Regions from separate parts of the Candidatus Allofournierella merdipullorum genome, predicted to be linked through region 2. Evidence: predicted binding sites of a transcription regulator. Region 2 holds the regulator's gene; each other region holds the start of a gene.
What was found. Region 2 encodes Rex, which represses fermentation and respiration genes when NADH is low (regulators of the CRP and FNR family bind a similar motif). Its sites were predicted from a motif close to ATTGTTAANNNNTTAACAAT; they were not measured.
Positions count from the first base shown of each region.

Region 1 (9,116 bases), on a different contig from region 2:
ACCAGGCCGCGCCGCTCTTCATCTCGCCATGATACTCGGTGAGGGGGTACATCAGGCTGAAGGCGATGCACCCTACCCACAGCGCCACCGACATCATGTAGGGGGCCATGGCGTGGCCGTTGTCCGGCACTTCGGTGAGTTTGGCCTCCTCGGCATTCACCGGGGCGGCGATCATATCGGCCACCTCTTTGCCGGTGTTGGTCTCGGCAATTTGCTGCGCGCCGTCCGCAAGGGAAGCGCCCAGCGTGGCGGAGCCGTCTTTCATCTTGTCAAGACCGTCGGTCAGTTCGCCGCTGCCCTCATAGAGCTTGGAAGCGCCGTCGCCGATCTGGCTCGCGCCGCTGGCCAGAGCCGCCGCGCCGCTGTTCAGCGCCGCGCTGTTCTTTTGCAGCTCGCCGGTGCCGTCCGCCAGCTGGCCGGCGCCCTTTTCCAGTTCGCCCACGCCGGTCTGCAGCCGGGTGAGCCCGTCGGTGAGGGCGGGCAGCTTGGCGGAAAGGTCGCCCAGCCCGGTCTGCAGCGCCGCGCTGCCTCCGGCCAGTTGGGCAAGGCCGCCGCTCAAATCCTGCGCGCCCTGGCGCACCACGCTGGTGCCCTCCTGCTGCAATTTCTGGCCGCCCTGCGCCGCCAGGTCGATGCCCTGCACCAGCTGGGGAGCCTGCTGGGCGAGGGTGGCGGTGCCCTGCTGAAGCGTGGTGAGGCCGCCGGTGAGCTCAGCGGACTTGCCCGCCATCTGGCTAAGGCCGTCCGCAAGGGCGGGCAGGCCGGTGCTCGCGTCGTTCAGCGCCGCGGCTCCGGCGGCTGCCGTGTCCACCCCGGCGGTGTAAGCGCTGAGGTTCTGTTGAAGACCGGCCGCTCCCTGCTGCAGTTGGGTCAGAGCTGCGGCCAGCTCCGGGGGAAGGGGCTGGGCGGCCAGCGCGTCGATGCCCTGTGCCAGCGCCGCGGCCCCTTCGTTGAGGGCAGCGGAATTGCCCGACAGCGTTTGCAGCCCGCCGTTCAGCTGAGCCGCGCCCTCCCGGGCGGCAGCAGCTCCGGCAGAGGCGCTCTCCAGCCCGGTTTGCAGAGCCGCCGCGCCCGACTGGGCCAGCTGGGCGCCCGCGTCCAGCGCCGCAGCGCTGTCCGGCAGTGCGGCGGTCTGGGATTGCAGCTGGGCAAGGCCATTGTTCAGCTCGGTGAGTTTGTCGTCCACCTGGGCGGCCCCGGCGGCAAGGGTGTCGCCGCCGGTCTTGGCGCTGTCCACGCCCGCCGCCAGATCCTTGGCACCCTGGCCCAGCTTGCCCGCGCCGTCCACCAGCGCGGGGGCCGCGTCGCCTAACTGGCCCACGCCCTGCGCCAACTGCCCGGCGCCCTCTTTCAGTTTGGCCGCGCCCTGGGCCGCCGCGTCCACGCCGGCGGTGTACTTGGCAAGGCCCTCGGTGAGCTGGGTGCTGCCATTGCGGAAGGTGAGGGTGCTGTCCGCCAGGAGCTTGAGGTTATCCCGGATGGTCCGGCCGCCCTCGGCCAGATCGGCCGCGCCTTGTTCCAGTTCCGCCGCGCCGTCGGCCCCTTCCTGCAGCCCGTCGCCGATGTCCGCCAGCTGTTCCAGCATGGTCTCGGCGTAGGTCTGGGTCACGCTCTCACGCACCTCGGCCTCAATTTTGGCCATGGCGCTCTCGCCCAGCTTGGAGGCGATGTAGTTGGTGCCGGGGTTCGTCTCGTAGCCCAGCTCCATGGCCTTGGGCGACGGTTCGGTGACGGTGGCCGCGTTGGCGGAAAAGTCCTTGGGGATGGTGATGACCATGTAATAGGTGCCGTCCGCAAGGCCCTTTTGGGCGTCGTCCGCGTCCACAAAATGAAAATCGAGGGAGCCGTCCTCCCGCAGGTTGTCGGCCAGCTCGCTGCCGATGGACAGCGTCTCGCCGTTGTATTCCACCGGCTGGTCCTCGTTCACCACAGCCACCGGCAGACGGTCCACGCTGCCGTAGGGGTCCCACATGGACCCGAGAAACAGCGTGGTGTAGATGGTGGGAATGGCCACAACGGCCACCATCACCACCAGCATGATCCAGTTGCTCCGCAGAGCTTTCCATTCGTTTTTCAGCATGACCTGAAATTTCGCACCCTTTCCTCCTGTGCAATCTTGCGAAAAGCAACACAGTGTTGATTTTTCGTCGCGGTATTGCTTTTTCCGTGAGGAGAATTATACTGAAAGGGAGAAAAACACTCAACCGTTGATTTTTCACCGAAATGATGTTTAATCGACACGATGATGAGGAACTGTTGAACATTCAAAAAAGATTTACAATTTGCCCTGCAGGCAAAAAGGAGAGGCCATGGACGAAACGAAGGACCGGCGCATCCGGCGCACCCGCCGGCAGATACGGCGGGCGCTGGCGCAGCTGATGCAGCAAAAGAGCGCCAGCGAGATAACGGTGAAGGAGCTGGTGGACCTGGCGGACATCAACCGCTCCACCTTCTATCTGCACTACAGCGATATCTTCGATCTGCTGGCGGCGGTGGAACAGGAGCTGTTCGACGAGATATACGCGGCGGTGCACACCCACCCGATGAGCTCCTTTGAGCAGGAGGGCCTTGCCTTCATTGAAGAAGTGTTTTCCATCCTCTACGACAACCGGGAGATCTGTGCCGCCCTGGTGGGTCCCAACGGGGACATGGCCTTTCTGCACCGCATCGAGCGGATGATGGAGGAGAACGTGCTGCAAAAGCTGCGGGAGGACTTTCCCGAGCGGCGCAGCAGCATCGATTATGGCTTTGCCTTCTGCACCACCGGCGCGGTGGGTCTCATCAAGCACTGGCTTGCGGGCGGCTGCGCCGAGCCGCCCCGGGAGATGGCGCGGCTGACCCACCGGATGATACGCAACATGATGACCCACGGCCTTGCCCAGCCTGTGCCGGAGGAATGAACCCGAACAAGGAAAACGCCCCGCGAAGCCGCCAAAGACGGCCCCGTGGGGCGTTTTCCCTTAATGGGGGAGAAGAATATCACTCCGCGCGCGCCATTGCCTGGCGGAAATCGCGGGTGTCGGAGAAGATCTCGTTTTTGTAGGGGTTCTTTTTCTGCTGCACGGCGCGCTTGATGATGATGGCCAGCACGATGACGTTAGCGGCCAGCGCCAGAATGGCGATCACGCCCTGCATGGTGGGGTCGGCGGCGGTGGGCCGCACGGTGGGATCCATCACGCCGTCGGCGTAGAGCACCGGCAGGGTGCTGAACACGCTGGCGTCCTGGAACAGGGGGAACACCTGGGCGAACATGCACCACAGGGCCAGAGTGTTGGCACGGTTCTGGATCCAGCCGCCCTTGTTCCACAGCGCGTTGGCGAAGGTGGGGGCCAGCAGCAGGGCCAGGCCGCAGTACCAGGCGTGGGTGGGCAGGTTGTTGTAGGTGTACTCAAAGTTCCACAAATCGTAGGCGATGATGTAGAGGATGGTCATGTCCGGCCAGAGCATGTCCTCGCCCTTTTTGGAGGTGTAGATGCCCCACCAGCCGGTCATGCACAGGATGTTCAGGATGCCGGCGATGCCGTTCACCCAGTTCCACCAGCCGCCGTAGAGCCAGACGTTCTCGCTGGACAGCCACCAACGCTCGCCGGTGGCGGCCAGGGCCATGGCGCCCCGGATGCCGGACTCAAAGTCGCTGCCCACGGCGATGAGGATGTTGATGGCCACGATGACAAAGGGGAAGGCCTTGAACCAGTGGGCCTTGCCCACGCCCCACTTGTATTTCAGCATCATGAAGCCGATGCATCCGGCGGTGGCGGCGTAGAGCTTGGCGTAGTGGAACCAGCTGTTCATGTGGGTGTAGGTGGGATTGTTCAGCGCCCACTCGGCCCCCATGGCCGCGCCCACATAGATGGAGATGAAATAGGCGGTCAGCCCGGCGGGCAGAATGAGAAAGCAGAAGATGCCGCCCTGGGGCGTGCGGCGGGCCACCTCATTGGCCAGCACCAGCCCCGCGAACACCAGCAGCCAGCCCAGCAGCTGCCAGCCGGCGTTTTCGCCGTAGATTTGAAACAACATGATGAATCCTCCTCTATTTTGATGCAGTGTTTTGCGGCTCGTCCGGGACCGCAATGTCCCGGATGAGCATTTCGTTGCCTTGAATAAGATGGGTGCGGCCGCTGCCGCAGGCGGGGCAGGTGCGCCCGTGGGCCAGTGTTTCATACACTTCGCCGCAGGCTTCGCACAGGGTGCGGGCGGGAATGGTTTCCACCCGCAGTTCTGCCCCGTCCAGCATCTCCGAGCGGGCGGCGGCCCACTTCCAGCAGTCCTGGAGGTAGTCGCCCATCACGCCGGACACTTCGCCCAGCTCCAGCGTCACGGCCTTCACCCGCTTGATGCCGTTTTCCCGCCCGGCGGTCTCCACCGTTTTGATGATGTGGAATACGATGCCCAGTTCGTGCATGGCGCTCAGCCTTTCTTGCCGAATTTCAGCCGCAGGCCCCGCTTGACCATGTAGGGCAGGATGGCCTTGAACTTGTCCTCGGTGCGCACCATGGTGCTGCACTCGGGCAGATCGCGGGAAAGATGGATGGCGTCAAACTCGCACTTGGTGGTGCAGATGCCGCAGCCGATGCACTTGTTCGGGTCCACCACCGACGCGCCGCAGCCAAGGCAGCGGGCGGTCTCGGTCTTGACCTGTTCCTCGGTGAGGGTGCCGTGGGTGTCCCGGAAGGAGAGGCCCGGCGCGGGGGCCGCGGCCTCCTGGCGGGCGGCGCTGTCGTAACCGGTGAGGAAGAGGTTGTCTTTATCCAGCTGGATGAAGTCCCGCCGGTTGCGGCCGATGGTGAGGCTGGTGTCCGGCTGGACGAAGCGATGGATGGACACCGCGCCCTCCTTGCCGGCGGCAATGGCCTCGATGGCAAAGCCGGGACCGGTGTACACGTCGCCGCCCACGAACACGTCGGGCTGGGCGGTCTGGTAGGTGAGGGCGTCCGCCGCGGCGCGCCCGCCGCCGGCCAGCTCCACCTTGCTGCCCTCCAGCAAATTGCCCCAGAGGATGCTCTGGCCGATGCTCAGGATGACCTGCTCGCAGGCCACGGTCATGGTGTCGGCATCGTTGTAAACGGGGGCGAAGCGGCCCTCGGCGTTCAGCACCGAAACGCACCGCTTGAACACCACGCCGGTGACCTTGCCGTTCTCGGTGAGAATTTCCTTGGGGCCCCAGCCGCAGTGCAGCTGCACCTGCTCGGCCTGGGCCTCCGCCACTTCCTCTGGGTCGGCGGGCATGGCGTCTTTGGCCTCCAGGCAGAACATGGAAACTTCCTCCGCGCCGCAGCGGCGGGCGCTGCGGGCCGCGTCGATGGCCACGTTGCCGCCGCCGATGACCACGGTGCGCTTGGCCGCCGGGGTGTGCTCGTTCTCTGCCACCGCGTGAAGGAAATCCACCGCGGTGAACACGCCCTCGGCGTCCTCGCCGGGCACGCCGGCCTTGCGGCCGCCCTGGCAGCCGATGGCGATGTAGAAGGCCTTGTAGCCTTCGGCACGCAGCTGGTCCAGGGTCGCGTCTTTGCCCACTTCCACGCCGCAGCGGATGTCCACGCCCATGGCGCGGATGACGTCGATCTCGGCGTCCACCACGTCTTTTTCCAGCTTGTAGGAGGGGATGCCGTACACCAGCATGCCGCCGGGCCGGGCGTTCTTCTCGAACACGGTGGGCTTGTAGCCCTTTTCCGCCAGGTAGAAGGCACAGGAAAGGCCCGCGGGGCCCGCGCCGATGATGGCGATTTTCTCGCTGAAGCCCTCGCCGGTGCTGGCGGGCACGATGGGCGGGATGTAGCGGGTGGCGGCGTCCAGGTCCTTCTGGGCGATGAACTTTTTCACCGCGTCGATGGCCACCGCGGAGTCCACGTTGCCGCGGGTGCAGGCGTCCTCACAGCGGCGGTTGCACACCCGGCCGCAGACGGCGGGGAAGGGGTTCTCCTTCTTGATGAGGGCCAGCGCCTCGGTGTAGCGCCCCTGGGCCGCCATCTTCAGATAGCCCTGCACCGCGATGTGGGCGGGGCAGGCGGTCTTGCAGGGGGCGGTGCCGGTGTCGTGGCAGTTGACCCGGTTCTTGTCCCGGTAGTCCACCGTCCACTTCTCCGGGCCCCAGGGGGTCACGGCAGGGTCCTCCATCCGGGGGTACTCCACCGGGCCGTCCTTGGTGCACAGCTTCTGGCCCAGCTTCACCGCGCCCGCGGGGCAGAACTCCACGCAGCGGCCGCAGGCCACGCAGTTCTCGGTGGTCACATGGGCCACATAGGCCGAGCGGCCCAGGTTGGGGGTGTTGAACATCTGGCTCAGCCGCAAAGCGTTGCAGACGTTCACGTTGCAGTTGCAGATGGCGAAAATTTTGTTCTCGCCGTCGATGTTGGTGATCTGGTGCACAAAGCCGTTGTCCTCGGCCCGCTTCAGAATGCGCAGCACCTCGTCGTAGTCCACATAGTGGCCCTTGTGGGTCTCCACCAGGTAGTCCGCCATGTCGCCCACGCCGATGCACCAGTCCTCCGGGTCGTCGCCGCAGCCCTCGCCCAGCTTTGCCCGGCTCATGCGGCAGCTGCAGGGGCTGGCGGCGTACTTGCCGTCGTACTTTTTCAGCCAGTGGCTGATGTGCTCGATGTCCACCGACTGGTTCTCGGTCTCGATGGCCTTCTCCACCGGGATGACGTGCATGCCGATGCCCGCGCCTCCCGGCGGCACCATGGCGGGGATGTGCTCCAGGGGCAGGAAGGTCATCCGCTCAAAGAAGGCGGTCACCTCCGGGTGCTCATCAATTTGATGCTTCTGCATGTTGAAGAACTCGGCGCTTCCCGGCACGAACATGGGCAGAACGTACTGCTTTTCGTGCCGCTCGTTCTCCCAGTTGTATTCCAAAAGGCCGATGTAGCTCATCTGATAGAGCAGCGGCTCCAGTTCCTCGGCGCTCTTGCCGGTGGCCTTCACCAGCTGGGGCAGGGTCATGGGCTTGCGGACCTCCATCTTGAGGGCCACGTCGGCCATCTCGTCGGTCACAAGGCCCGCCAGGCCCCAGTATTCCGGGTCGTCGCCGGTCACGCCCTTCAATTTGGCGGGGATGCGGTCGGTGATTTTCCGCCCAAGTTTCAGTATCTTCTCCCGGGGCTGCTCATCCCGGGGAATTTCAAAGGACAGCTTGCTTTCGTCCAGGGGAAAATGGGTCTCACTCATGGCCGTTCTCCTTTTCCGTTTCTTCGCCCCGCCAGGCGCGCACTTCCCGGCGCAGCCAGTCGTACCAGGCGTCCATCCCTTCGCCGGTGGCGGCGCAGATGGGGATGACCTGCGCCTTGGGATTGCGCATCTTCACATACTCGGTGCATTTTTCCAGGTCAAAATTGAAGTAGGGCAGAACGTCCATCTTGTTCACCAGCACCACGTCGCACACCTGGAACATCAGCGGGTATTTGAGGGGCTTGTCGTGTCCTTCGGGCACGGACAAAATCATGGCGTTCTTCACAGCGCCGGTGTCGAACTCGGCAGGGCAGACCAGATTGCCCACATTCTCCAGAATGGCCAGTTCCACGTCCCCGGTGCCCAGACCCTCCAGGCCCTGGCGGGTCATGCCCGCGTCCAGATGGCACATGCCGCCGGTGTGCAGCTGGATGGCCTTTGCCCCCGCCGCCGAGATGGTGCGGGCGTCCACGTCCGAGTCGATGTCCGCCTCCATCACGCCGATTTTCATCTCGTCTTTCAGCGCCTCGATGGTGCGGGTCAGGGTGGTGGTTTTGCCCGAGCCGGGGCTGGACATCAGGTTCAGAAGGAACACGCCCTTCTCCTTCAGTTCCGCCCGCAGTTTCGCCGCCTCTTCGTCGTTGGAGGCAAACACGCTCTGGCGAATCTCAAGAATTTTAAAGGATTCCAATTCTCTCACACTCCATGGTCGTATCAGTGGTCGGGCCAGAAATAAATATCGGCCCCAGCCGAACGTTAAAAGAATAACATTACCCTGCGGAAAAGGTCAATAGATGCCGATTTTTTCGGAATACTGTGCAAAAAAGGCTCTTGGCGTTCAGCCATTTGCATGGTAAAATAAGGGCGTGGTATGTGGTATGACCAATACGAGGAGGAAGGCGCTGTGGAATTTGAGAAACTGTCGGCCCCCAGTCTGAAAGATTTGTTCGTCAAGCAGATACAGGGAATGATCCTTTCGGGGGAACTGCCCGAGGGCACGGCGCTGCCGCCGGAGCGGGAACTTGCGCAACAAATGCAGGTAAGCCGGGCGGTGGTGAACGGCGGTCTGGCGGAACTGGCGGCCCAGGGATTTGTGGAGGTGCGCCCGCGGCAGGGCACCTTTGTGGCGGACTACCGGCGCAACGGAAACCTGAGCACCCTCATCGCCATCATGGAGTACAACGGCGGCACCCTGGGCCGGGAGGAGATACGCTCCATTCTGGAGGTGCGCCGGGCGCTGGAGCATATGGCGGTGGGATTGATTTTGCGCAACGCCACCGACGAAGACATCGACCGCCTGGGCGACCTTGTGGCCCGCATCGCGGGAGCGCAGACACCCCTGCAGGCGGCGGAGCGGGCCTTCGAGTTTCAGCATGAGCTGGCCCTCATCACCGGCAACAGCATTCTGCCCTTGTTCTATTACTCCTTCCGCGCGCCGGTCATCGTGCTGTGGGTGCGCTTTTGCCGCCGCTACGGCATCGAGGCTCTCTGCCGCAACACGGAACTGCTCTATACTCACCTGAAAAACCGGGACGAGCAGCAGCTGCGCCGCTGGATCGACACCTATCTGGGGGAGGCCATCGAGGGCGGCCAGCAGATTTACAATGAGTGATATAATAAAAAGAAAAGGGGGAGATACGATGAACGAAGTTCTCAATGCCATTCTGACCCGCCGCAGTGTGCGCAGCTACAAACCGGACCCCGTGCCCCAGGACGCGCTGGAGCGCATCCTCACCGCCGGGCAGTACGCCGCCACCGGCATGAACCGCCAGAGCCCCATCATCCTGGCCATCACCAACAAGGCCATGCGGGATAAGCTCTCGGCCATGAACGCCGAGATCATGGGCTCCTCCGGCGACCCCTTCTACGGCGCGCCGGTGGTGCTGGTGGTGCTGGCGAACAAAGCCGCCCCCACCTACGTCTACGACGGCAGCCTGGTGATGGGCAACCTG
Region 1 is NZ_DBFNWJ010000035.1:33,702-42,817, forward strand. Features, by position in the region: gene ACMNAY_RS05850 (YhgE/Pip family protein) at 1-2,080, opposite strand, end outside; gene ACMNAY_RS05855 (TetR-like C-terminal domain-containing protein) at 2,310-2,900, shown strand; gene ACMNAY_RS05860 (DUF5692 family protein) at 2,980-4,017, opposite strand; gene ACMNAY_RS05865 (hydrogenase maturation nickel metallochaperone HypA) at 4,031-4,402, opposite strand; gene ACMNAY_RS05870 (FAD-dependent oxidoreductase) at 4,408-7,164, opposite strand; gene hypB (hydrogenase nickel incorporation protein HypB) at 7,157-7,855, opposite strand; gene ACMNAY_RS05880 (FadR/GntR family transcriptional regulator) at 8,069-8,776, shown strand; gene ACMNAY_RS05885 (nitroreductase) at 8,805-9,116, shown strand, end outside.
Region 1: a site for Rex is predicted at 7,917-7,936, ahead of hypB (hydrogenase nickel incorporation protein HypB). Genes of this name have one in related genera too.

Region 2 (9,116 bases):
CCGTCGATGCCCCAGGAGCGGCGGACCAGCGAGAGAACCTGCTGCTCCAGTACAGGCACATGCTCTTCCACGTCCAGCCCATCCAGGCTGTGGTCATTGAGAGTGGACACGATGCCTGAGAGCAAGATGCCAAACTGGCCCCAGAGTGCCGTATCTCTGCCGTATTCCGCAGATGCAGGCTCGGGCAGGGTTTCGAGCCGGGCCATGGTTTCGTCCAGCAGGGTGTAGAGAACATCGTTGTCCTCGTTCTCGCTGTCAAGGCCGAATCCTTCACACTCGGCTTCCAGGGAAAGCGTCTCCAGAGCGGCGGCCAGCACGCCCATGTCCTCGCCAAACAGCTGGTTCATCACAGCTTCGGTGCTGGCGGAAGCAGCTTCTGCCACCCGCTGTTCCATCATCTGCTGCAGCTGTTCCTGATTGGCCGCCATCTGGGCCATGGTCTGGGTGTCAAACAACTGTCCAAGAATCTCCACCTGCCGTTGTGCGTTGGCTGCCTGCTGCTCTGCCTCACGGTCGGCGCTGTCCTGCGGCGGGGCGGGGGACTTAGGGGAAGAAGAGGCGGCCAGCTCTTCGCTTTTTTCCTCCATCTCATGCAGGCTTGCGGTTGCTCGCGCCTGCGCAGCCTTTGCACGGTTCATGATCTCATTGATGTCCATCGTCATTCTCCTTTTCATCTGGCAAGGTGTGCCAGACCGGCGGCTGCTCATGGCGAAACAACAGGCGCTTTGCCCGCCCCAGCAAAAACTCCACGAAATGGAACCAGAGCTGGCCGAAAATTGTTACCGCTGTGAGCAGGAGCAGTATCCAGAAAAGATCGTTCCAGGACATCGGCGCCTCACTTTTTTGTAAATCGATTCATGAAGAAATCGGTGAAGGCTGCCAGTTCTTCATCCTGAGAGACGTAAACATACAGACTCTCATCCTCCAGCCAGTCGTAGGCGTTGATGGCAATGTAGCCCCGCTTATCCGGGTAAATGACAAACGCGTCGGTGGGGTACTTGTTCCGATAGGCCTTCAAAATTTCGGCGCGGCGGTAATAGGTGGGCTCGCCGCAGCCGGATAGATCCGGCACAGTGGGAACGACCACGATGGTCTCCTGAGCCTCGTTCCAGCCCACGATGAGATTGCCGATTTTCGTCTTGCTGCCGTGAACAAATCCGTAGTTAAAGCGGCTCACGTCCTCGGTATAGCCAAAAATCAAGCGGTATTCGCTGCCGCCTTCCACCACATGGTCAAACAGCGCCCGCATTTTTTTGGCGTTGGCTGCGCTTTTTTCCATGTCGATCTCCGGCCCCTTGAAAAGCTTGCTGAAAATGCCCATGTCAAAACCCTCCTGAGTATTTATTATCTCTCCGCCATACGACGGGGAAAACATACATAAAGATAAAAATGATATTTTGTATTTATTGCGGGTAAGTGAATGGCCCGTTTGGAAATACCGCCGCAAAGAGGCCAAACGGGCCGAATGTTATTGACTTTGCGTGTCCTGGCTGCGAAGAGAAGCAAGCCAGTCCACAATGGCGTTGATCTGCACATCAATGGTCGCATCCGCGGCTTCGGGCACAAGCAGGGGAAGGCTGCCGGGAATGGCACGCTGTATCACCATAATCGCCAGGCACAGGTTGGTGAAAAGGCTGATTCGGTCTGGCTCAGGTCGCACACCAAAAACTTGCAGCAGCTGCCCAAACAGCCTTTGCTGCTTTTCACGGAAAGATTGGTAGCTTTCGGGGGAGAGGCGACGGAAAATCTTCTGCTGCTCCTCGACGGTCAACACCGCGATGCCATTTTGCTCGCCGTAACAGCAGGCGTGGAGAAATCGGGTGACGGCCTGCCACCAGTCCAGTTCGGGGGTGCGCAGCAGCTGCCGTGCAAACTCAACGATCCGAGGCTGTTGGAGATAGAGCATTTCCACCACCAGATCTTCCTTGGTGGGGAAGAAGGAGTAGAAAAAGGAGCGGGAGATACCCACTTTCTGATAAATTTGCTCCACAGTGGTGTGCTGGATGCCTTGCTTCGTCATCAAATCAAGGCCAACAGCTACCAGGTCTTTTCGGATCTGGCTCCGCTGCGCTTCAGAATACGCGACCCGCGGCATACAGTCACCTCACAAATAAAAACACGTTTAATGAATTTGTTTTTATTATAGCATGGTGGCAGTGAAAGCACAAGTAAAAGAAAGAGTGCCGGAAGCGGTACTTCCGGCACTCTTAAAGCAGAGCAGTATATAAAAGATATTCAGACGCGAACCCTTGGGTGACGCTGATAGAACTTTTCACGCTCGGCAAAATAACATTGGGCGCAGAGACTCTGATATTCCACGTTGTTTTCCTGATCGATGGCCACCTGGTCACCCTCGAACACGAACTCGCCGTTCACCTTGCGTCCATTGCAGGTGGCCTTGCGGCCACAGGTGCAGATGGTTTTCATCTCCTCAATGGCGTGAGCCAGCTCCAGAAGGCGGGTAGAGCCGGGAAAGCCCTGCATGGAAAAATCGGTGCGCAGACCGTAGGCAATCACGGGAATGTTCAGCTTTACGGTGACCATGAAGAGCTGTTCCGCCTGCTGCGGGGTGAAGAACTGGCTCTCATCGGTGAGCACACAGGCCAGGGGCTTGTCGCCGCGGGCGGCTTCCTTTTGCACCAGCTCGAACACGTCCATATCCGGGGTGACGGCCTTGTCCACGGGACGGCTGACGCCCAGGCGGCTCAGCAGGCACTCTCCGCCTTTCGTGTCGATGCTGGGCTTCAGGATGAACACCCGCATGCCCCGCTCTTCGTAGTTGAAAGCCACCTGCATCAAAGCGGTGCTTTTACCGCTGTTCATCGCGCCGTAGCGGAAATAAAGTTTTGCCATAAAAGAGTGACGCTCGCTTTCCGTTTTATTTGTTGCGCAGCCGATAGCCCAGGCTCATCAGGCTGTCGCCCAGATGGGCGTTCTCCACTGTGACACCGGGGTAGGGCACAGAAAGATCATAGTGGCTGAAATTCCAGAAGCCCTTGAGACCCAGTTCCACCAGCCGGCCGGAAACTTCTTTTGCGCTTTCCCGGGGCAGGCACAGCACCGCGACGGTGGGGTGGTTCGCTTTGCAGAACTCCTCCAGCTCGTCAATGTGATGGATGGGTACGCCGTCCAAATCATGGCCCACCAGTTCCTGGCGAACGTCGAAAACGGCCAGCAGATTGTAGCCGTTGGTGTCGGTGGTCAAAAAGCGGGACACCGCGGTGCCCAGACGGCCGGCGCCCAGCAGAATGGTGGGCAGTTTTTCACCATGACCGAACAGAAGCTGGCCGATCTCTTTCTCCAGAACTTCCACGTTGTAGCCGATGCCCTGCTGGCCAAAGCCGCCAAAGCAGTTGAAGTCCTGACGCACCTGGCTGGCGGTGGTGCCCATCATGCGTGCCAGTTCGCTGGAAGAAATGGTCGCCACACCGGATTTGTGAAGCTGCGCGATATAGCGGTAATACTTCGGCAGCCGTTTGATGACCGGCAGAGAGACCTTGCCCTGAGAGTTGTTCATTCGTTTCACCATCTTTTGTCAGATTCTTCAAGCGAGGCTTGCAAAAATGCAAAGCAGCAGCAGGCCGCTCATGCTCCCCGATCCGGCTGTGCTGCGGACCACAGACCGGGGCAAAGCGCCTGAAAACAAGACGCCCTTTATATAGTATAATCCTTGAATCGGCTTTGTCAAACCTTATACAAAGTTTTTGGGCAGTCATCGGTTTTTTGTATAATAGCGCCCCCGGGGTGGGAACACTTTCAAAGACGACTGAAAAGGGGGAAAGAATCCGATGGAACCGAACGACAACAGGCAGCCTCCCACCGACGCGCAGGTGGAACAGGAAAAACTGGAACAGGAGTATATGATGGATACCGGTTCGGTGATCCGCACCAAAGGCCGCCACGCCATTCATTGCCTGACGGTGGTGGGTCTGATCGAGGGGCATGTCAGCGCGGACCAGAGCCAGAAGGTGACCAAATATGAGCATGTGATCCCGCAGCTGGTGGCGATTGAAGAGGACCCGGACATTGAGGCGCTGCTGGTGATTTTGAACACGGTGGGCGGCGACGTGGAGGCGGGTCTTGCCCTTTCGGAACTCATCAGCGGGGTGAGCAAGCCCAGCGCCACTCTGGTGTTGGGCGGGGGCCACTCCATCGGCATCCCGCTGGCGGTCAGTGGCCGGCGCAGCTTTATTGTGCCCACCGCCACCATGACCATCCACCCGGTGCGTCATTCCGGGCTGGTGCTGGGCGTGCCTCAAACGATGCGCTATTTCGAGCAGATGCAGGAGCGCATCGCAGGCTTTGTGGAGAGCCACTCGAAAATCAGCAAAGAGCGCTTTGTGGAGCTGATGATGCACACCGGCGAACTGGTGATGGATGTGGGCACCGTACTCACCGGCCAGCAAGCGGTGCACGAGGGACTGATCGACCAGCTGGGCAGTTTGAACGACGCGCTGGATTACCTTTACGGCGAGATCGAACGCCGGGGCTGACAGCCCCGGCGCTTTCCTTTGTTGACATTTTTGAGGACAGGGATTATGATGAAATAAATCAACAGAGAAAGCGGGGTGCTCAACTATGAAAAACAGCGGAACGAATGCACGAGCTGAATATCTTTTGAGGGCCTCGGTCGCATTGTGAGCGTTTCATAGGTTTGCCGCGGCTTATTTGCCGCGGCTTTTTTTATGCGGTCTGATGCCCTTCATAAGATGTTCGCGCAAAATCAGCTTGCAGATGAACAAAGAATGATTTGTGGAGGTATTTATGACCCATCTCGAAAAAATCACCGAAGAAAATTTTGTTGACGCGTTCAATTTGAAACTTGCGCCCGAACAGGAGCGCTTCGTTTCACACCCGATCCGCAGCCTCGCTCAGGCGTATGTTTACAGGCAACAATGCCAGCCCTTCGGTATCTATGAAGATGACACGATGGTCGGCTATGTGATGGTCATCTACGATTATGATATCCCGGAATACGATATATGGCACATGATGATCGATGTCTCGAGCCAGGGCCTGGGTTATGGAAGAGCCGCCCTGGACCAGGTGCTTGCATATATCAAAACGAAGCCTTTCGGGGCTTCGGACCGGGTGGTCTTGACCTGCAACAAAGACAATACCCGAGCGATGGATCTGTACAGGCGAAAAGGCTTTGTGCCGACCGGAGCAGTATTTGAAGATGAAGTGGAACTTGTGCTGACCCTGCGGCAATAAGCGAGCGTTGTCCGCGGAGAAAACTGCTCCGGAGCTTTCGTTTTCAGACGCCCGCGTTCGCCAAATTTGGGTTTTACAATTCACACCGTTGATGGTAAAATAATTAAGTTAAGCATTCTGTGCCGAGGACCGTGCAGGTCCCGGGTGAACGATATCAACGCAAGGCAAAAGAGGATATAGAAACACTATGGCGACAAAGAAAACTTCCACCAGAAAAACCTCCTCCGGCAACCGGCGACGCAAACCTCAGCCGGATATCGCCCAGAGCTGGAGCATCCTGCTTTTCGGTTTGGGGGCCGTTCTGGTGACAATGATCTTCGTGCAGGGCGAATCCGCATGGGCGTGGATGCGCGCGGCGCTGTTCGGCGTGTTCGGCCTGGGAATGTACGTCCTGGGCCTGCTGGTGCTGTATGTGGCGGTGCTGGTGGCGTTGGGCCTGCCCATCTGGTCCAAATGCGCCAAAGCCCTTTGCCTCATGATGTTCCTGTGCGGCACCGCGGTTGTGTTCTCCCGGGTGAACCTCACCGGCATGGAGTTCAGTCAGATCATCAAAGCCCTGTATGAGCAGGGCCAGGGCGCGTTGGGCGGCGGTGTGCTGGGCGGCGTGGTCGGCGGCACTCTGCTGGTGCTGTGCGGCCGGCCTGCGGCCAACATCCTGCTGCTGGTGCTGCTGGCGGCAGGTGTGATGTGGTTTGCCGGCGTTACTCCGGGCGATTTGTGGAATTTCTTTGCGGGCCGCTATGCCCTCTGGCGCAACGAACAGGCAGATCGCCAGGCGCGCAGGGACGAGGAGCAGGAGGAAGAGCCTGCCGAGCCCCAGCCCCGGCGCAGGGAGCGCCCGGCGCCGGCCCCCGCGGCCAAGGTGCGCCGCCGCTCCGCGCAGGTGGACATTGACCTCGGCCCCGACCCGGTGCACGAGACCGACCTTGCCCCCGAACCGGAAGAACCGTTGGTGGGGCCGGGCGGTACCTTTGGCATGTTCCCGCCGAAGGATGCTGCGCCGGCCGAGGAACCTGCGGAGTTCGAAACGCCCATTCTGCTTGAAAACGAGGAAGAACCCACCCCCGAACTGACCAGTGTGGAAGAGCCTCTGCCCGAGACGGTGGGCGGCAGCGATCTGGATGACCTGGTCCAGCGGGCCATGGGTGCGGCCAGCGCTTCGCAGATGACCCCCGCCGCCGTGGTGACGGGAAAGAACGACCAGATGATGATCGCCCCGGCTGCCACGGAGCCGCAGGCTTACCGTTATCCGCCGCTGAGCCTCTTTGAGCGCACCGGCACGTCGGAGGACGCGGGCGTGGAGGACGAACTGAAAAAGAACGCCGAGCTGCTGGTGAGCACACTGGAGAGCTTCGGCGTGCGCACCCGCGTGCTGGACATCTGCCGCGGCCCGTCGGTCACTCGCTACGAGCTGCAGCCGCTGGCGGGCGTGAAGATCAGCCGTATCACCGGCCTTGCGGACGACATCGCTCTGAACCTCGCCGCCGGCGGCGTGCGCATTGAGGCCCCCATCCCCGGCAAGCCCGCCGTGGGCGTGGAGGTGCCCAACCGCAAAAAGAGCCCGGTGGGCATCCGCAGCATATTCGAGTCCCCGGTCTATTCCAAGAGCGCGTCGCCCCTGACGTTGGCTCTGGGCAAGGACATCGCGGGCAACTCCCAGATTGCGGATCTGTGCAAAATGCCCCATCTGCTCATCGCCGGCTCCACCGGCAGCGGTAAGTCGGTGTGCGTGAACAGCATCATCATCAGCTTCCTGTATAAGGCCAGCCCCGAGGATGTGCGTCTCATCCTCATCGACCCCAAGGTGGTGGAACTGGCGGAGTACAACGGCATTCCCCACCTTCTGATGCCGGTGGTCACCGAGCCCCGCAAGGCGGCGGGCGCTCTGGGCAGCGCCGTGGCGGAGATGGAGCGCCGCTACCATCTGTTTGCCGAAAACAACGTGCGTGACATCAAGAGCTTCAACCGCCTTGCCGCCGAGACCGACGGCCTGGAAAAGCTGCCCTACATCGCCATCATCATCGACGAGTTGGCCGATTTGATGATGGTCGCGGGCAAAGAGGTGGAGGACTACATCTGCCGCATCGCGCAGAAGGCCCGCGCGGCGGGCATGCATCTGATCGTGGCCACCCAGCGCCCCAGTGTGGACGTTATCACCGGCCTCATCAAGGCCAACATTCCCAGTCGCATTGCCTTCGCCGTTTCCAGCCAAGTGGACAGCCGCACCATTCTGGATGCCGGCGGCGCGGAAAAGCTGCTGGGCATGGGCGATATGCTGTTCATGCCGGTGGGCGCGGCCAAGCCCGTGCGCATCCAGGGCACCTATGTGAAGGACGAAGAGATCAGCGCTGTGCTGGACTTCATTAAACAGGATACCACCAGCCAGTACGATGAAGAGATGATCGCCCAGATGGACAAGCTGGCCGCAGCGGAGAAAGGCTCCGGCAGCGGCGGCGAGGAGGGCGACGGCGGCCACGACCCCATGCTGGACCAGGCGGTGGAAGTGGTCATCGACGCGGGCCAGGCCAGCACCAGCCTTTTGCAGCGGCGCTGCAAGCTGGGCTATGCCCGGGCCGCCCGCATCATGGACGAGATGGAACAGCTGGGGATCATCGGGCCGTACCAGGGCGCAAAGCCCCGGGAGGTGCTCATCACCCGCCAGCAGTGGATCGAAAAGAGCATGCGGGCCGAGGGCGGTCCGGTGCCCGACGAGATTTGACAAAGAGCGAAAGGAGACCGCTCCATGCAGCAGGGAACGGAATTTCTGCCGATCAGCCGTGAGGAGATGGCGGCGCGGGGCTGGGACGAACTGGACTTCGTTCTGGTCACCGGCGACGCCTATGTGGACCATCCCAGCTTCGGCTCGGCCATCATCGGCCGCGTGCTGGAGGCGGAGGGCTTCCGCGTGGGCGTGCTCAGCCAGCCGGACTACACCACGCCCGAGAGCTTCAAGGCTTTGGGCAAACCCCGCTATGGATTTTTCATCGGCGGCGGCAATGTGGACAGCATGGTGGCCCATTATTCCGTGGCGAAGATCCGCCGCAACGTGGACGAATACACCCCGGGCGGGGTGGCGGGCAAGCGCCCGGACCGCAGCGCCACCGTTTATACGCAGCTTGCAAAGCAGGCCTACCCCGACCTTCCGGTGATTTTGGGCGGCCTTGAGGCCAGCCTGCGCCGCTTTGCCCATTACGATTACTGGATGGACACCGTGCTGCCCAGCATCGCCGAGACTTCCGGGGCGGACATTATCAGCTTCGGTATGGGCGAACGCCAGACGGTGGCCATCGCCCGGCGCCTGGCAGCGGGGGAGAAGGCGGAGACAATCCGCGACGTTGCCGGCACTTGCTACATGACCGACTTTGCCGGTCTACCGGACCGCTATGTGGAGTGCGCGGGCTTTGCCAAAGTGAGCGCCGACAAAGCGGCCTATGCCCGTGCCTGCCGCATCCAGATGGATAACCAGGACTCCGTTACCGGCCAGATCGTGGTGCAGAAGCAGAGCGAAAAATATCTGGTGCAAAATCCGCCGGCAAAGCCTCTGAACCGCAAGGAGCTGGACAAGGTGGCGGCGCTGCCCTTTACCCGCCGCTGGCACCCCAGCTACGACGCGGTGGGCGGTGTGCCCGCCATTGAGGAAGTGGAGTTTTCCATCATCCACAACCGCGGCTGCTATGGTGGCTGCAATTTCTGCGCCATCACCCTGCATCAGGGGCGGCGGGTCACCAGCCGCAGCGTGGAAAGCGTGGTGGAAGAGGGCGAACTGCTCACCCGTCAGCCCGGTTTCAAGGGCTACATCCATGACGTGGGCGGCCCCACCGCCAACTTCCGTCTGCCCAGCTGCAAGGAGCAGATGACCAAGGGCATGTGTCAGGGCGGCAAAAAGTGTCTCGCTCCCAGCC
Region 2 is NZ_DBFNWJ010000026.1:46,557-55,672, forward strand. Features, by position in the region: gene ACMNAY_RS04600 (DUF1266 domain-containing protein) at 1-656, opposite strand, end outside; gene ACMNAY_RS04605 (hypothetical protein) at 643-828, opposite strand; gene ACMNAY_RS04610 (hypothetical protein) at 836-1,321, opposite strand; gene ACMNAY_RS04615 (TetR/AcrR family transcriptional regulator) at 1,469-2,095, opposite strand; gene ACMNAY_RS04620 (thymidine kinase) at 2,236-2,853, opposite strand; gene ACMNAY_RS04625 (redox-sensing transcriptional repressor Rex) at 2,879-3,517, opposite strand; gene ACMNAY_RS04630 (ClpP family protease) at 3,789-4,493, shown strand; gene ACMNAY_RS04635 (GNAT family N-acetyltransferase) at 4,765-5,214, shown strand; gene ACMNAY_RS04640 (DNA translocase FtsK) at 5,402-7,933, shown strand; gene ACMNAY_RS04645 (YgiQ family radical SAM protein) at 7,958-9,116, shown strand, end outside.

Region 3 (3,350 bases), on a different contig from region 2:
CTGCTGGCATAGGAATCCCGGAACACCACCAGCTCCTTGTCGGTGGCCGCCAGGGGGCTCTCGACGGTGATGAGGGGGCTGGCCCCGCTCAAAAATACGTCGTAGGGCACGTCGGTGTCAAGGCGCCCGAGGTCGTAGACGGCGGTGGAATCGGGGTACTGGTAGTTGTCGCACACGGCGGCCACGGTGGCGTCGCTGACCAGATAGGTCAGTTCTTCCGGCTTGTCCGCGCCGTACTTGCCGTAGGCGCCGATGAAGCCTTCCACTGTCACCGGGTCAAAGCCGTCCATGTCCACCGAAAAGCCCATGGCTGCACCCAGCGCGTCCACCACGCCGCCCAGCCGCTCCTGCCGCCAGTGGCTGTCGGTGAAATAGTAGTCCTCCAGGGTCAGCGCCCCGGTCAGGTCGATCTTTTCGATGCCGCTGCCCATCAGCTGGCTGTCCACCGTGGAGAACAGAGCCTGATAGTCGGTGGCGGGCCTCACCTCGTCGGTCAGGTAATAGCCCTTGTCCGGCACGATGGCGTAAAAGGCGCGGTTCTCCTCGGTGAGCAGGTCCGCTTTCAGCTTTTCCAGCTTTTCACCAAAGCGCACTGCACTGTCCACGTCGGGCCCGTCCAGCGCCTCGACCCAGTGGCCGTGGGCGGTGTACATGCCGTTCTCGTCCGGGCGCATGCCGCGGTCGAACAGGCCCATTGCCACCGCAATGACAACAGCGGCAGCCGCGAAGCAGAGCCCCGCGGCTGCGAATGCGAGTTTGCGTTTCACGGCTTACTCAGCCACGGCGGCGGTGAAGCCGCTGTGCAGCTGCTCAGCCAGGTCGGCGCTGGTCATGATGAGGATGACGGTGTCGCCGGAGAAGTCCACGATCTTGCTCTCGGCTTCCACGCAGATCCACTTGCGGGGGTCGGCATTGGCCTCGATGTCGGCGGCCAGCTGCTCGGCCTCCTCGGCGCTGTTCGCCTTCACCAGGCAGACGGAGAAGGGCACGGAGGTCATGGCGGCCTCGGCGGCGATGCCGTCGGCATAGCGGTCACGGGTCACGCCCAGGTTGTACTCGGAGTTCTCCTCGGTGAGCGGGGTGTACTTGGCGCCGCCGTTCAGGTCGGCGGGCATCAGCATGGGGATCTGCTCCGCGTCGCCCGCGGCCAGCACCTGGTCCATCAGGGCCTCCAGGCTGCCGGGCTCGGCTTCGCTGGCAGGCTCGGAAGCGGGCTCAGAAGCAGGCTCAGAGGCGGGCTCGGAAGCCGGGGCGCTGCTGCTGGGCGCGGAGGAAGGCGCGGAAGAAGAGAGGGCGGAAGAGCAGCCGGCAAAGGCGGCAACAGCCATGATGAGGGCGAGGGTCAAAGCGAGTTTTTTCATGTGTGTGACTCCTTAATTTTAAAGAAATGTGCGGCCGGTTTGGGGTTAGTGTTCCCCGCCGGCACAAAGTAAACACCTGAGGTGAGGAAAATATTGCAAAGCGACTAAAATTTTTTTGCGTTTTTCATGCGAAACGCTCCCTTGCTCTGCGGGGAATAGATTGTTATACTTGTAACAGACGGAGAAACTCCGCCAAGCAAACGTTTTGTTTGACCTGAAAAGGAGAGGATACCAATGGCTAACCGCATCGTTCTGAACACCATTTCCTATCATGGCAAGGGCGCCATCGAGAACATCGTTCCCGAGCTGACCGCCCGCGGCTACAAAAAGGCTTTTGTCTGCTCTGACCCCGACCTTTTGAAGTTCGGCGTGACCAAGAAGGTCACCGACCTGCTGGAGGCGGCGGGCTTCGCCTATGAAGTCTACAGCGACATCAAGCCCAACCCCACCATCGAGAACGTGCAGCACGGCGTGGAGGCCTTCAAGACCAGCGGTGCGGACTGCATCGTGACCATCGGCGGCGGCTCCTCCATGGACACCGCCAAGGCCATCGGCATCATCGCCAACAACCCCGAGTTTGCCGACGTGCGCAGCCTGGAGGGCGTTGCCCCCACCAAGAAGCACGCGGTGTTCACCATTGCCGTGCCCACCACCGCCGGCACCGCCGCCGAGGTGACCATCAACTACGTCATCACCGACGTGGAGAAGAAGCGCAAGTTCGTCTGCGTGGACACCAACGACATCCCCGAAGTTGCCGTGGTGGACCCGGACATGATGTCCACCATGCCCAAGGGCCTCACCGCCGCCACCGGCATGGACGCGCTGACCCACGCCATCGAGGGCTACATCACCAAGGCCGCCTGGGAGATGACCGACATGTTCCATCTCAAGGCCATCGAGCTCATCGCGAAGCACCTGCGGGGCGCCGTTGCCGGCGAGCCGGAGGGCCGTGAGGGCATGGCGCTGGCCCAGTACATCGCCGGCCAGGGCTTCTCCAACGTGGGTCTCGGCATCGTGCACTCCATGGCCCACAGCCTGGGCGCTGTCTACGACACCCCCCACGGTGTGGCCAACGCCATCCTGCTGCCCACCGTGATGGAGTACAATGCTCCCGCCACCGGCGAGAAGTACCGCGACATCGCCAAGGCCATGGGCGTGGAAGGCGTGGACGCCATGACCCTGGACGAGGCCCGCAAGGCCGCCTGCGCCGCCGTGAAGCAGCTGAGCCAGGACGTGGGCATCCCCGCCGACCTGAAGGCCATCGTGAAGGAGGAGGACGTGCAGTTCCTCTCCGAGAGCGCCTATGCCGACGCCTGCCGCCCCGGCAACCCCCGCGACACCAGCGTGGAGGAGATCGCCGCGCTCTACCGCAGCCTGATGTAAGGCGTTCAGAACCAATCAAAAGAAAGAGGGGCCGCCCCGCGGGGCGGCCCCTCTTTTTGTGTGCATCGATGCTGGCTTGGCGAAAGGTCACATCCCGCCGCAGTAAAAACGAGTCACGGCATAACTGCCGTCCAGCGGCCCGGCCGAGAGCTGGCCTGTGTATTCCTCCGCCTCGCCGTCCACGGTCAGGCTGACGGTGAAATCAAAGTTGTCGTCGCCTGTGCCTTCCAGCTGAACTTCTGCCACCTCCACCTGCTTGCCCGCGTAAAACTCGTCGTACCGGCTCAGGGTGCGGTTGGCGACGAGCACGTCCAGTGCTTCGGGGCTGACGCAGGGGGCGAGCCCCTCATAATAATCCGTCACGGCGGCCTCGTCTATGACGGAAGCCTGGGAGAAGGCATCGTAGCGGCCGTCGGCGTTGGCGGTGAAGAATTCCGTCAGAAATGCCTCGCCGGCCTCCTCCGGTGTCTGGAAGGCCGCTTCCTTGGCGGAACAGGCGCACAGGGCCAGAGCCAGCGCCAGGAATGCCAGAAAAAGTTTCGGGATGCGGACGTTCATGAGCGGGGCCTCCTTTTCCTTTTTTAAAGGGGTGTTCCTTGATTTGAA
Region 3 is NZ_DBFNWJ010000006.1:10-3,359, reverse strand. Features, by position in the region: gene ACMNAY_RS01250 (hypothetical protein) at 1-767, opposite strand, end outside; gene ACMNAY_RS01245 (hypothetical protein) at 771-1,361, opposite strand; gene fucO (lactaldehyde reductase) at 1,596-2,744, shown strand; gene ACMNAY_RS01235 (hypothetical protein) at 2,832-3,302, opposite strand.
Region 3: a site for Rex is predicted at 1,521-1,540, ahead of fucO (lactaldehyde reductase). Genes of this name have one in related genera too.

Region 4 (9,116 bases), on a different contig from region 2:
TTGATCATGCGGTATCCGTCCTGTTCGATGAGATACTTGGTGGTAATGAGCGGATAGCGGGAAAAGGCGTCCATCGGGATGGGAGTGTCCAGCTGCGCCAGAGGGCAGTTGCAGGAAAAATACACCCGGGGCGCGGACAAAGCCGCTATGTGCAATTTGATGTTGGGGTTCACAGGATTGGTGTCTGACAAAATGAACCCCATGTCCAGAGAGCCGTCCAGCACCGCTTTGAGGATCTCGCTGTTTTCGCGGCAGACCAGTTTGAGATTGAGCTTTTCCTCGAACTCTTTCAATGTGTCGAAAAAGTCCGGTATTGCGGAAAGAAAGTCGATGCTTTGGCAAAAACCAATGCGGAGCTCATCCTTGCTCAGGGCCGCCGAATCGTTCAAAGGATGCTCCACCGTGTCGTAGATGTCCGTGAGCTCGATGTCCAGCGCCACAGCCCGCTCGGTGGGGAAACTGCCTTGTTTGCTGCGGAAAAACAAAGGTTCGCCCACCACGCGCTCCAGCGCGCTGATCTCCTTGCTGATGGTGGACTGGGTGGTGTAAGCCAGCTTTGCGGCAGCGGAAAAACTGGTGCTGCGCATGGCGGCCCGAAAATACAAGATCTGCTGGAAACTGATGTCGTTCACCGAATGATTCCTCCTGTGGCGCGTCGCGTTTTGCCTTAAAGCGCAAACAGGGCGGGTGGCTGACGCCACCCGCCATATTTGTATAATTTTGAAATAATATTACGATTAGTAAAGCTTCTCCCGCTTCTGGTAATGGGTGTGCAGAATTTCGTGGGCCTTTTTGCTGCCGGGCTGACCCAGGAACTCCACATACACCTTCTTCACCAGCAGGTTCTCGTGGCTCTTGCGGATGGCGCTGCGCTCGTCCTGGTCGTAGAGGGCCTTGGCGCGCAGGGCCTTGATGTCGGTGAAGTTGCGCACGGGGGCGGGCTGGATGGGCTGGCCGCCGCCGTTGACACAGCCGCCGGGGCAGGCCATGACCTCGATGAAGTCATACTGCTTTTCGCCCTTGCGCACCATGTCCAGCACCTTGCCGGCGTTGGCGGTGCCGCTGACCACGCAGATTCGCAGGGTCAGGTCCTCCACCTGGTAGGTGGCCTCCTTGATGGCGTCGGTGCCGCGCACGGCCTCGAACTCCACCGGCTGCACCTCCTGGCCGGTGAGGGTCTCCACTGCGGTGCGGAGCGCCGCTTCCATCACGCCGCCGGTGGCACCGAAGATGTGCCCCGCGCCGGAGGCCTCGCCCATGGCGGGGTCGAAGTCCTCGTCGGGCAGGTCGTTGAAGCGCAGGCCGCTGCGGTGGATCATCCGGGCCAGCTCGCGGGTGGTGATGGACACGTCCACGTCGGGGATGCCCTCGCCGGCGGCGCACTGGTCGTCCCGGCCGATTTCCAGCTTCTTGGCGGTGCAGGGCATCACGCTGACGCAGTAGATGTCCCGGGGGTCAAGGCCCATCTTCTGGGCGTAGTAGGTCTTGCTCAGCGCGCCGAACATCTGCTGGGGGCTCTTGCAGCTGGAGAGGTTGGGGATGAAATCCGGGTGGAAGGTCTCGCAGTAGCGCACCCAGCCCGGGCTGCAGCTGGTGATGAGGGGCAGCGGGCCGCCCTCCTTCATCCGGTGCAGGAATTCGGTGGCCTCCTCCATGATGGTCATGTCGGCGGCAAAGTCGGTGTCGAACACGCCGTCAAAGCCCAGACGGCGCAGCGCCGCCACCATCTTGCCCTGCACGTTGGTGCCGATGGGCAGGCCGAACTCCTCGCCCAGGGCGGCACGCACGCTGGGGGCAGTCTGCACGATGACGTGGCGGGTGGGGTCGCCCAGGGCGGCCCACACCTTGTCGGTGTCGTCCCGCTCCACCAGCGCGCCGGTGGGGCAGACGTTGATGCACTGGCCGCAGCCGATGCAGGTGGAGTCTACCAGCTTGCCCTCAAAGGCGCAGGCGATGTGGGTGTTGAAGCCGCGCTCCACCACGTTGATAACGCCCACGCCCTGGTTCTCGGCGCAGGTGGAGATGCAGCGGCGGCAGATGATGCACTTGGAGTTGTCTTTCAGAAGGTGAGGCGCGCTGTAATCGTCCTGGCGCTCGGGCAGAACGCCCTCGAAGGAGTTGGACTTATCCACGCCGTACTGCTTGCACAGCCGCAGCAGCTCGCAGTCGCCGCTGCGCACGCAGCTCATGCAGTCCTGGTTGTGGGTGGAGAGGATAAGCTCCAGGTTGGTCTTGCGGGCGGCCTGGACCTTGGGGGTGTTGGTGAACACCTCCATGCCTTCGCTCACCGGGTAGACGCAGGCGGGCAGCAGGTTCTTGGCCCCCTTCACCTCCACCACGCAGACGCGGCAGGCGCCGTTCACCCGCTGAATTTCCTTTAAGTAGCACAGGGTGGGGATGGTGATGCCGATCTCGTGGGCGGCCTCCAGGATGGTGGCGCCCGCCGGCGCTTTGCAGGGCACGTTGTTGATTTTGAGATTGACCATTTCCATTGTTTGCGTCCTCCTTTAACCCTTGCTGATGGCGCCGAAGCGGCAGGTCTCCATGCAGGCCCCGCACTTGACACACTTGAGGGTGTCGATGTTGTGGGGGTTGCGCACGCTGCCGTTGATGGCGCCCGCGGGGCAGGCACGGGCGCAGAGGGTGCAGCCGCGGCACTTGGATTCGTCGATTTTATAGGTCAGCAGGGCCTTGCACACCCCGGCGGGGCAGCGCTTGTCCTGAATGTGGGCCAGGTACTCGTCGCGGAAGTACTGCAGGGTGGAGAGCACCGGGTTCGGGGCGGTCTGGCCCAGGCCGCACAGGCTGTTCTCCTTGATGAACTGGGCCAGCTCTTCAATGCGCTCCAGATCGCGCATGGTGCCGTTGCCGCTGGTGATTTTCTCCAGCAGCTCCAACAGGCGCTTGGTGCCCACACGGCAGGGGGTGCACTTGCCGCAGCTCTCGTCCACGGTGAACTCCAGGAAGAACTTGGCGATGTCCACCATGCAGGTGTCCTCGTCCATGACGATGAGGCCGCCGGAGCCCATCATGCTGCCGATTTCCATCAGGTTGTCGTAGTCGATGGGGGTGTCGATGAGGCTGGCGGGGATGCAGCCGCCGGAGGGACCGCCGGTCTGGGCGGCTTTGAACTTCTTGCCGCCGGGGATGCCGCCGCCAATTTCCTCCACGATCTCCCGCAGGGTGGTGCCCATGGGCACTTCCACAAGGCCCGTGTGCTTGATCTTGCCGCCCAGGGCGAACACCTTGGTGCCGGGGCTCTTCTCGGTGCCCATGCTGCGGAACCAGTCGGCGCCCTTCAGAATGATCTGGGGGATGTTGGCGTAGGTCTCCACGTTGTTCAGGATGGTGGGCCGGCCGAACAGGCCCTTCTTGGCGGGGAAGGGCGGGCGGGGCCGGGGCTCGCCGCGCATACCCTCGATGCTGGTCATCAGGGCGGTCTCCTCGCCGCAGACGAAGGCGCCCGCGCCCAGCTTGATGTCGATGTCAAAGGAGAAATCGGTGCCGAAGATGTTCTTGCCCAGAAGGCCGTACTCCCGGGCCTGCTGGATGGCGGTGGACAGCCGGTTCACCGCGATGGGATACTCGGCGCGCACATACACATAGCCCTGATCCGCGCCGATGGCGTAACCGGCAATGGCCATGGCCTCGATGACGCTGTGGGGGTCGCCCTCCAGCACGCTGCGGTCCATGAACGCGCCCGGGTCGCCCTCGTCGGCGTTGCAGCAGACGTATTTTTCCACCTTGCCCCGGTCGGCGCAGGCCAGCTGCCATTTGCGCCCGGTGGGGAAGCCGCCGCCGCCCCGGCCCCGCAGGCCGGAATCCAGCACCACCTGAATGACTTCGTCGGGGGTCATCTCGGTGAGCGCCTTGCCCAGGGCGGCGTAGCCGTCGAAGGCGATGTACTCCTCGATGTTCTCGGGGTTGATGACGCCGCAGTTACGCAGGGCGATGCGCTTCTGCTTTTTGTAGAAGGAGGTCTCGTCCAGGCTCTTGATGGAGTTGTCCTCCGCCACCGTCTCGTTGTAGAGCAGGCGGATGACCGGGCGGCCCTTGAGCAGGTGCTCGTTCACGATCTCCGCCACGTCCTCGGGCTTGACCATGCTGTAGAAGGTGCCCTCGGGGTAGATGACCACGATGGGGCCCAAAGCGCACAGGCCGAAGCAGCCGGTGCGGATGACCTTGACTTCATTTTCCAGACCGGCGGTTACGATCTCCGCCTCGAAGGCAGCGGCCACCTTGTCGCTGCCGGACGAGGTGCAGCCGGTGCCGCCGCAGATCATGACATGACTTCTGTACATTGGCTCTGCCTCCTTATTCTTCCGTGCCGGCCTGGCCGATGGTGTATTCGGTGACCACGTGCCCGCCCACCAGATGTTCCGCCACAACGCGGGCGGCCTTTTCGGGGTTCATGTGGACGTAGGTCACCTTCTCCTGCCCGGGCACAAAGACCTCCACCACCGGCTCGTACTTGCAGATGCCGATGCAGCCGGTCTGCGTGACCATGATGCCGGAAAGGCCCCGGCGGGCCACTTCTTCGGTGAAGGCGTTCAGAACGCCGCGCGCGCCCATGGCGATGCCGCAGGTGGCCATGCCCACCTGCACGCGGATGGGATTTTCGCCCGGCTCACGGGTATTCACGGTCTGGCGCATCCGGTCCCGGATGGCCGCCAGTTCCTGCAAACTTTTCATAAAGCGTTACTCCTTTTCCAAAATTTCGCGGATGTTCTCGGCCAGATACTCCCGCAGCCACAGGGCCACTTCGGGCTCGGCCAGGCTCACCCCGCCCAGAATCTCCCGCATCTCGCGGGTGTCGGCGCAAAAAGCGCCGCCCGGGCCGGTGAGGGTGAACACAAAATTAATGTGGGGGCTGCACTGGATGAGGCTCGCCACGCTGGCAGCCACGTCTCCCAGGGGCGGCATGTCGATGTGGTCGGTGCAGAAGATGGCGGTCACCGCGGTGCCCTTGCCCTCTTCGCTTTCCAGCGTCAGCTCGCCGCCGGTGAGCTCGGCCGCCATTTTCAAAAAAGGCAGCCCCAGCCCCACTTTGCGGCTGGTGCGGCTGGTGCAGAAGGGGTCGGTCACCCGTTTTGCCAGCTCCGGGTCCATGCCCTTGCCGTCGTCGATGATGGCAAGGCGCAGGCGGCGGGCTTCTTCGTCCACCGAGAGTTCGATGCGCACCAGCTTCGCGCCGGCGGCCACCGAGTTCTCGGCCACGTCCAACAGGTTCATCGAAAGTTCCTGCACCGCGCGCCCCCCCTTTTCCGGCGTTAGTCGGGGTATTTTTCCAGGATGCCGTCCAGATCGTCCACCGTCAGGCGGCCGTAGACGTCGTCGTTCACCATAAGTACCGGGGCCAGGCCGCAGGCGCCTACGCAGCGGCAGGCGTCCAGGCTGAATTTGCCGTCCGCCGTGCACTCGCCGCCGGCGATGCCCAGCTTCTCCTGGAGCTTTTCATACAGCTTGCCGCTGCCCTTCACGTAGCAGGCGGTGCCCAGGCACACGCTGATGCGGTATTTGCCCTTGGGCGTCAGGCTGAACTGGGAGTAGAAGGTGGCCACGCCGTAAATCTCGGCCAGAGGTTTGCCCAGCGCTTCGGCCACCATGCGCTGCACCTCGATGGGCAGGTAGCCGTAGATCTCCTGGGCTTTCTGCAAGGCGGGCATGACCACGCCGGGCGTGTCCTTGTTTGCTTCGAGCCAGGCTTTCAACTGCCCTTCCTGCTCGGGTGTGCCGGAAAACGGCACGGTGGAAAAGTGCCTCATAGTATCCCTCCTGATGGTTGGTCACGGGGGCAGCGGTCCCTGCCCATATGCTTCCATTATACCAGAAGGCTGTTATAAATTAAACAATCAAATACCGGAAAGGCGTATAAAATTGCAGCACGAGTTGATAAAAAACTGTTGAAAATGTCATCGACTTGCCCTTGCCAGGGGGTGGGGCATCTTTTATAATAAAAGGAAAGAGGCGGCCGGAGGGGCCGCCCCAGGGAAAAGGGGGAGCCTGCAATGACCATCGGAGAGGTGAGAGAGATTTTAAACGCCCGGCTGCATACGCCCGGCGCGGACCTGAATGCCCAGGTGCACACCGCTTGCGGCAGCGACATGATGAGCGACGTGCTGGCCTATGTGAAGGACCAGGCGGTGCTGCTCACCGGGCTGAACAACCCGCAGGTGGTGCGAACTGCCGAGATGATGGACATGGTGTGCATCGTGTTTGTGCGGGGCAAGCAGCCTCAGGAGCAGATCGTGGAGATGGCGGCCCAGCGGGGGATGGCGGTGCTGTCCACCGATCTGCCCATGTTCGCGGCCTGCGGCAGGCTTTACGAAAAGGGCCTGCGGGGAGGGGAAATGCCATGAGCGAGCCCATCCGGCTGGAATACACCGTGCCCGGCGACGACTTCGCCCGGGCGGGGGAGGCCAGCGCCGATCTGAAGGCCACCCTGAAAAAGCTGGGGGTGCCCGCGGCGGCGGTGCGGCGCATCTCCATCGCCCTGTATGAAGGGGAAATCAACCTGGCCATCCACGCGGGAGGCGGCAACATCGACGTGGCCATCGGCGACAACGATGTGGAGATGGTGCTGTCGGACCAGGGGCCCGGCATCCCGGACGTGGAGCAGGCCATGCAGGAGGGCTTTTCCACCGCCAGCGCCGAGGTGCGCAGCCTGGGCTTCGGGGCGGGCATGGGCCTGCCCAACATGAAGCGCTATACCGACGAGTTCCACATCCAGTCCACCGTTGGGGTGGGCACCACCATCACCATGCGGGTGAACATCGACTGAAAGGGCGACCCGGCGGGGGCCGCTTTTGGAGGAGATCATGGACCAGTTCGTTCATTCGGTCACGCTGGAAACGCGGCTGTGCAACGGCTGCACCAACTGCATCAAGCGCTGCCCCACCCAGGCCATCCGGGTGCGGGGCGGCAAAGCGGTGATCGAGGCGGAGCGCTGCATCGACTGCGGCGAGTGCATCCGGCTGTGCCCCCACCGGGCCAAGCGGGCGGTGAGCGACCCGCTGGCGCTGCTGGGGCATTTTGAGTACCGGGTGGCCATCGTGCCGCCCAGCCTGTATGTGCAGTATAACCATCAGAAGAATCAGGACCTTGTACTGGACGCTTTGTGCCGCGCGGGGTTTGACGACGTGTTTGAGGAGGCTGCCGCCGCCGAGCTCATCAGCGACGCCACCAGCCGCATCATGGCCACCGGCGGCGCGGCGCGTCCGGTCATCAGTTCCGCCTGCCCGGCGGTGACCCGGCTCATCCGGGTGCGCTTCCCCGAGCTGATCGACCATATGCTGCCCTTAGTGCCGCCCATGGAACTGGCGGCCCGCATGGCCAAGAAAAAGGCGGCGGAGAAAACCGGCCTGCCAGAGGAAAAAATCGGCTGCATCGCCATCGTGCCCTGCCCGGCCAAGGTCACCATGCGCCGGGCCCCGGTGGGCAGCAGCCGCAGCGCCCTGGACGGGGCGGTGTCGGCGGCGGAAATTTACCCCAAACTGCTGGCTTTGATGGATGGCAGCCGCACCCCGCCCCACCGGGCCAGCGCGGGCGCGGCGGGCCTTGCCTGGGCGGCCAGCGGCGGCGAGGCGCTGTGCCTCTCCGGAGTGGAGAACCATCTGGTGGCCGACGGCATGGAGAGCATCATCCGGGTGCTGGAAGACCTGGAGGACGAAAAATACGACCAGATCGACTTTGTGGAGCTGCGGGCCTGCCCCGGCGGGTGCCTGGGCGGCTCGCTGCAGCTGGAAAACCCCTACATCGCCCGCACCAAGCTCAAGCGGATGCAGCGCACGGCGGCGGGGGCGGTGAACCGGCTTTCCGGCGGGGTGCCCACCGAGATGCTGTGGGACACCGACCTTACCTATGCCCCCGTGCTGGAGCTGGGAGCCACCCGGGTGGAGCGCTTCGAGCGCTACAACCGGATGCAGACCATCCTCAAGACCCTGCCCGGGCTGGACTGCGGCGCCTGCGGAGCCCCCAGCTGTGAGGCGCTGGCGGAGGACGTGGTGCGGGGCGCGGCCCAGGTGAGCGACTGCGTGCTGCTGCGCTGCCGCCAGCTGGAAGCCCGGCTGCGGTCGAAGGAGAGAAAAGGAGGGGCCGGGGAATGAACACGAAAGACCTGCCCGCGGTGTGCGGTTTTTCACCCCTTGTGACGGGCGAGGACCGGGAAATCGAAGGGATTTTCACCGGCGACCTGCTCAGCTGGGCCATGGGCCGAGCCAAGGAGGGAGACGCCTGGTTCACCGTGATGGGAAACGTGAACGCGGTGGCGGTGGCCTCTTTGGCGGACTGCGCCTGCATCGTGCTGTGCCACGGCGCGCAGCTGGACGAGACAGCCCGCCAGCGGGCGGAAGAGAACGGGGTGCAGGTGCTGGCCACCGACCTGCCGGAATTTGAGGCGAGCCTCGCTTTGGCAAAAGCCATGGGCCTTTAAAAAAGGAAAGGGGGAGAAGGGCGATGCGGTACGATCTGCACCTGCACACCTGCCTTTCCCCCTGCGCCGACCGGGACATGACCCCCGCCACCGTGGCGGGGCTGGCAAAGCTGGCGGGAGCCGGGCTCATCGCCATCACCGACCACAACAGCGCCCTCAATCTGCCCGCGGCGGAGCGGGCCTGCCGGGAGTACGGCCTGCGCCTTCTGCCTGGGATCGAGGTCACCACCGCCGAGGAAGTGCACCTGCTTTGCTACTTCAAAACGGTGGAGGCGGCGCTGGACTACGGGCGTGACCTTTACGCCGCGCTGCCCGCCTTGCCCTGTGACCCGGTCATCTGGGGCGAACAGTGGGTGATGGACGAGGAGGACAAGGTGCTGGCGAAGGTGGACAAACTGCTCACCGCCGCCTGCGCCTGGCCGCTGGAAGAAGCGGCGGCCCGCTGCCGGGCTTTGGGGGGCGAGCCAGTGCCCGCCCACGCCGATGCCGAGAGCTACTCCGTCTTTGCCATGCTGGGTATGCTGCCCGCCGAGGCGGGCTTTCGGGCGGTGGAGCTGCGGCGGCCGGAACTGGCCGCCGAATATCAGCGGCGGGGCCTGCTGCCTCCGGGGCTGGAGGTGCTCTTCTCCTCCGACGCTCATTTTCTTTCGGCGGTGGGTGTCAAGCTGGGCGATCTTGCGCCGGA
Region 4 is NZ_DBFNWJ010000037.1:3,044-12,159, forward strand. Features, by position in the region: gene ACMNAY_RS06440 (LysR family transcriptional regulator) at 1-632, opposite strand, end outside; gene ACMNAY_RS06445 (NADH-dependent [FeFe] hydrogenase, group A6) at 738-2,492, opposite strand; gene ACMNAY_RS06450 (NADH-ubiquinone oxidoreductase-F iron-sulfur binding region domain-containing protein) at 2,508-4,301, opposite strand; gene ACMNAY_RS06455 ((2Fe-2S) ferredoxin domain-containing protein) at 4,315-4,692, opposite strand; gene ACMNAY_RS06460 (ATP-binding protein) at 4,699-5,247, opposite strand; gene ACMNAY_RS06465 (NAD(P)H-dependent oxidoreductase subunit E) at 5,271-5,765, opposite strand; gene ACMNAY_RS06470 (DRTGG domain-containing protein) at 6,009-6,359, shown strand; gene ACMNAY_RS06475 (ATP-binding protein) at 6,356-6,781, shown strand; gene ACMNAY_RS06480 ([Fe-Fe] hydrogenase large subunit C-terminal domain-containing protein) at 6,819-8,105, shown strand; gene ACMNAY_RS06485 (hypothetical protein) at 8,102-8,431, shown strand; gene ACMNAY_RS06490 (PHP domain-containing protein) at 8,455-9,116, shown strand, end outside.
Region 4: a site for Rex is predicted at 5,834-5,853, ahead of ACMNAY_RS06465 (NAD(P)H-dependent oxidoreductase subunit E). Genes of this name have one in related genera too.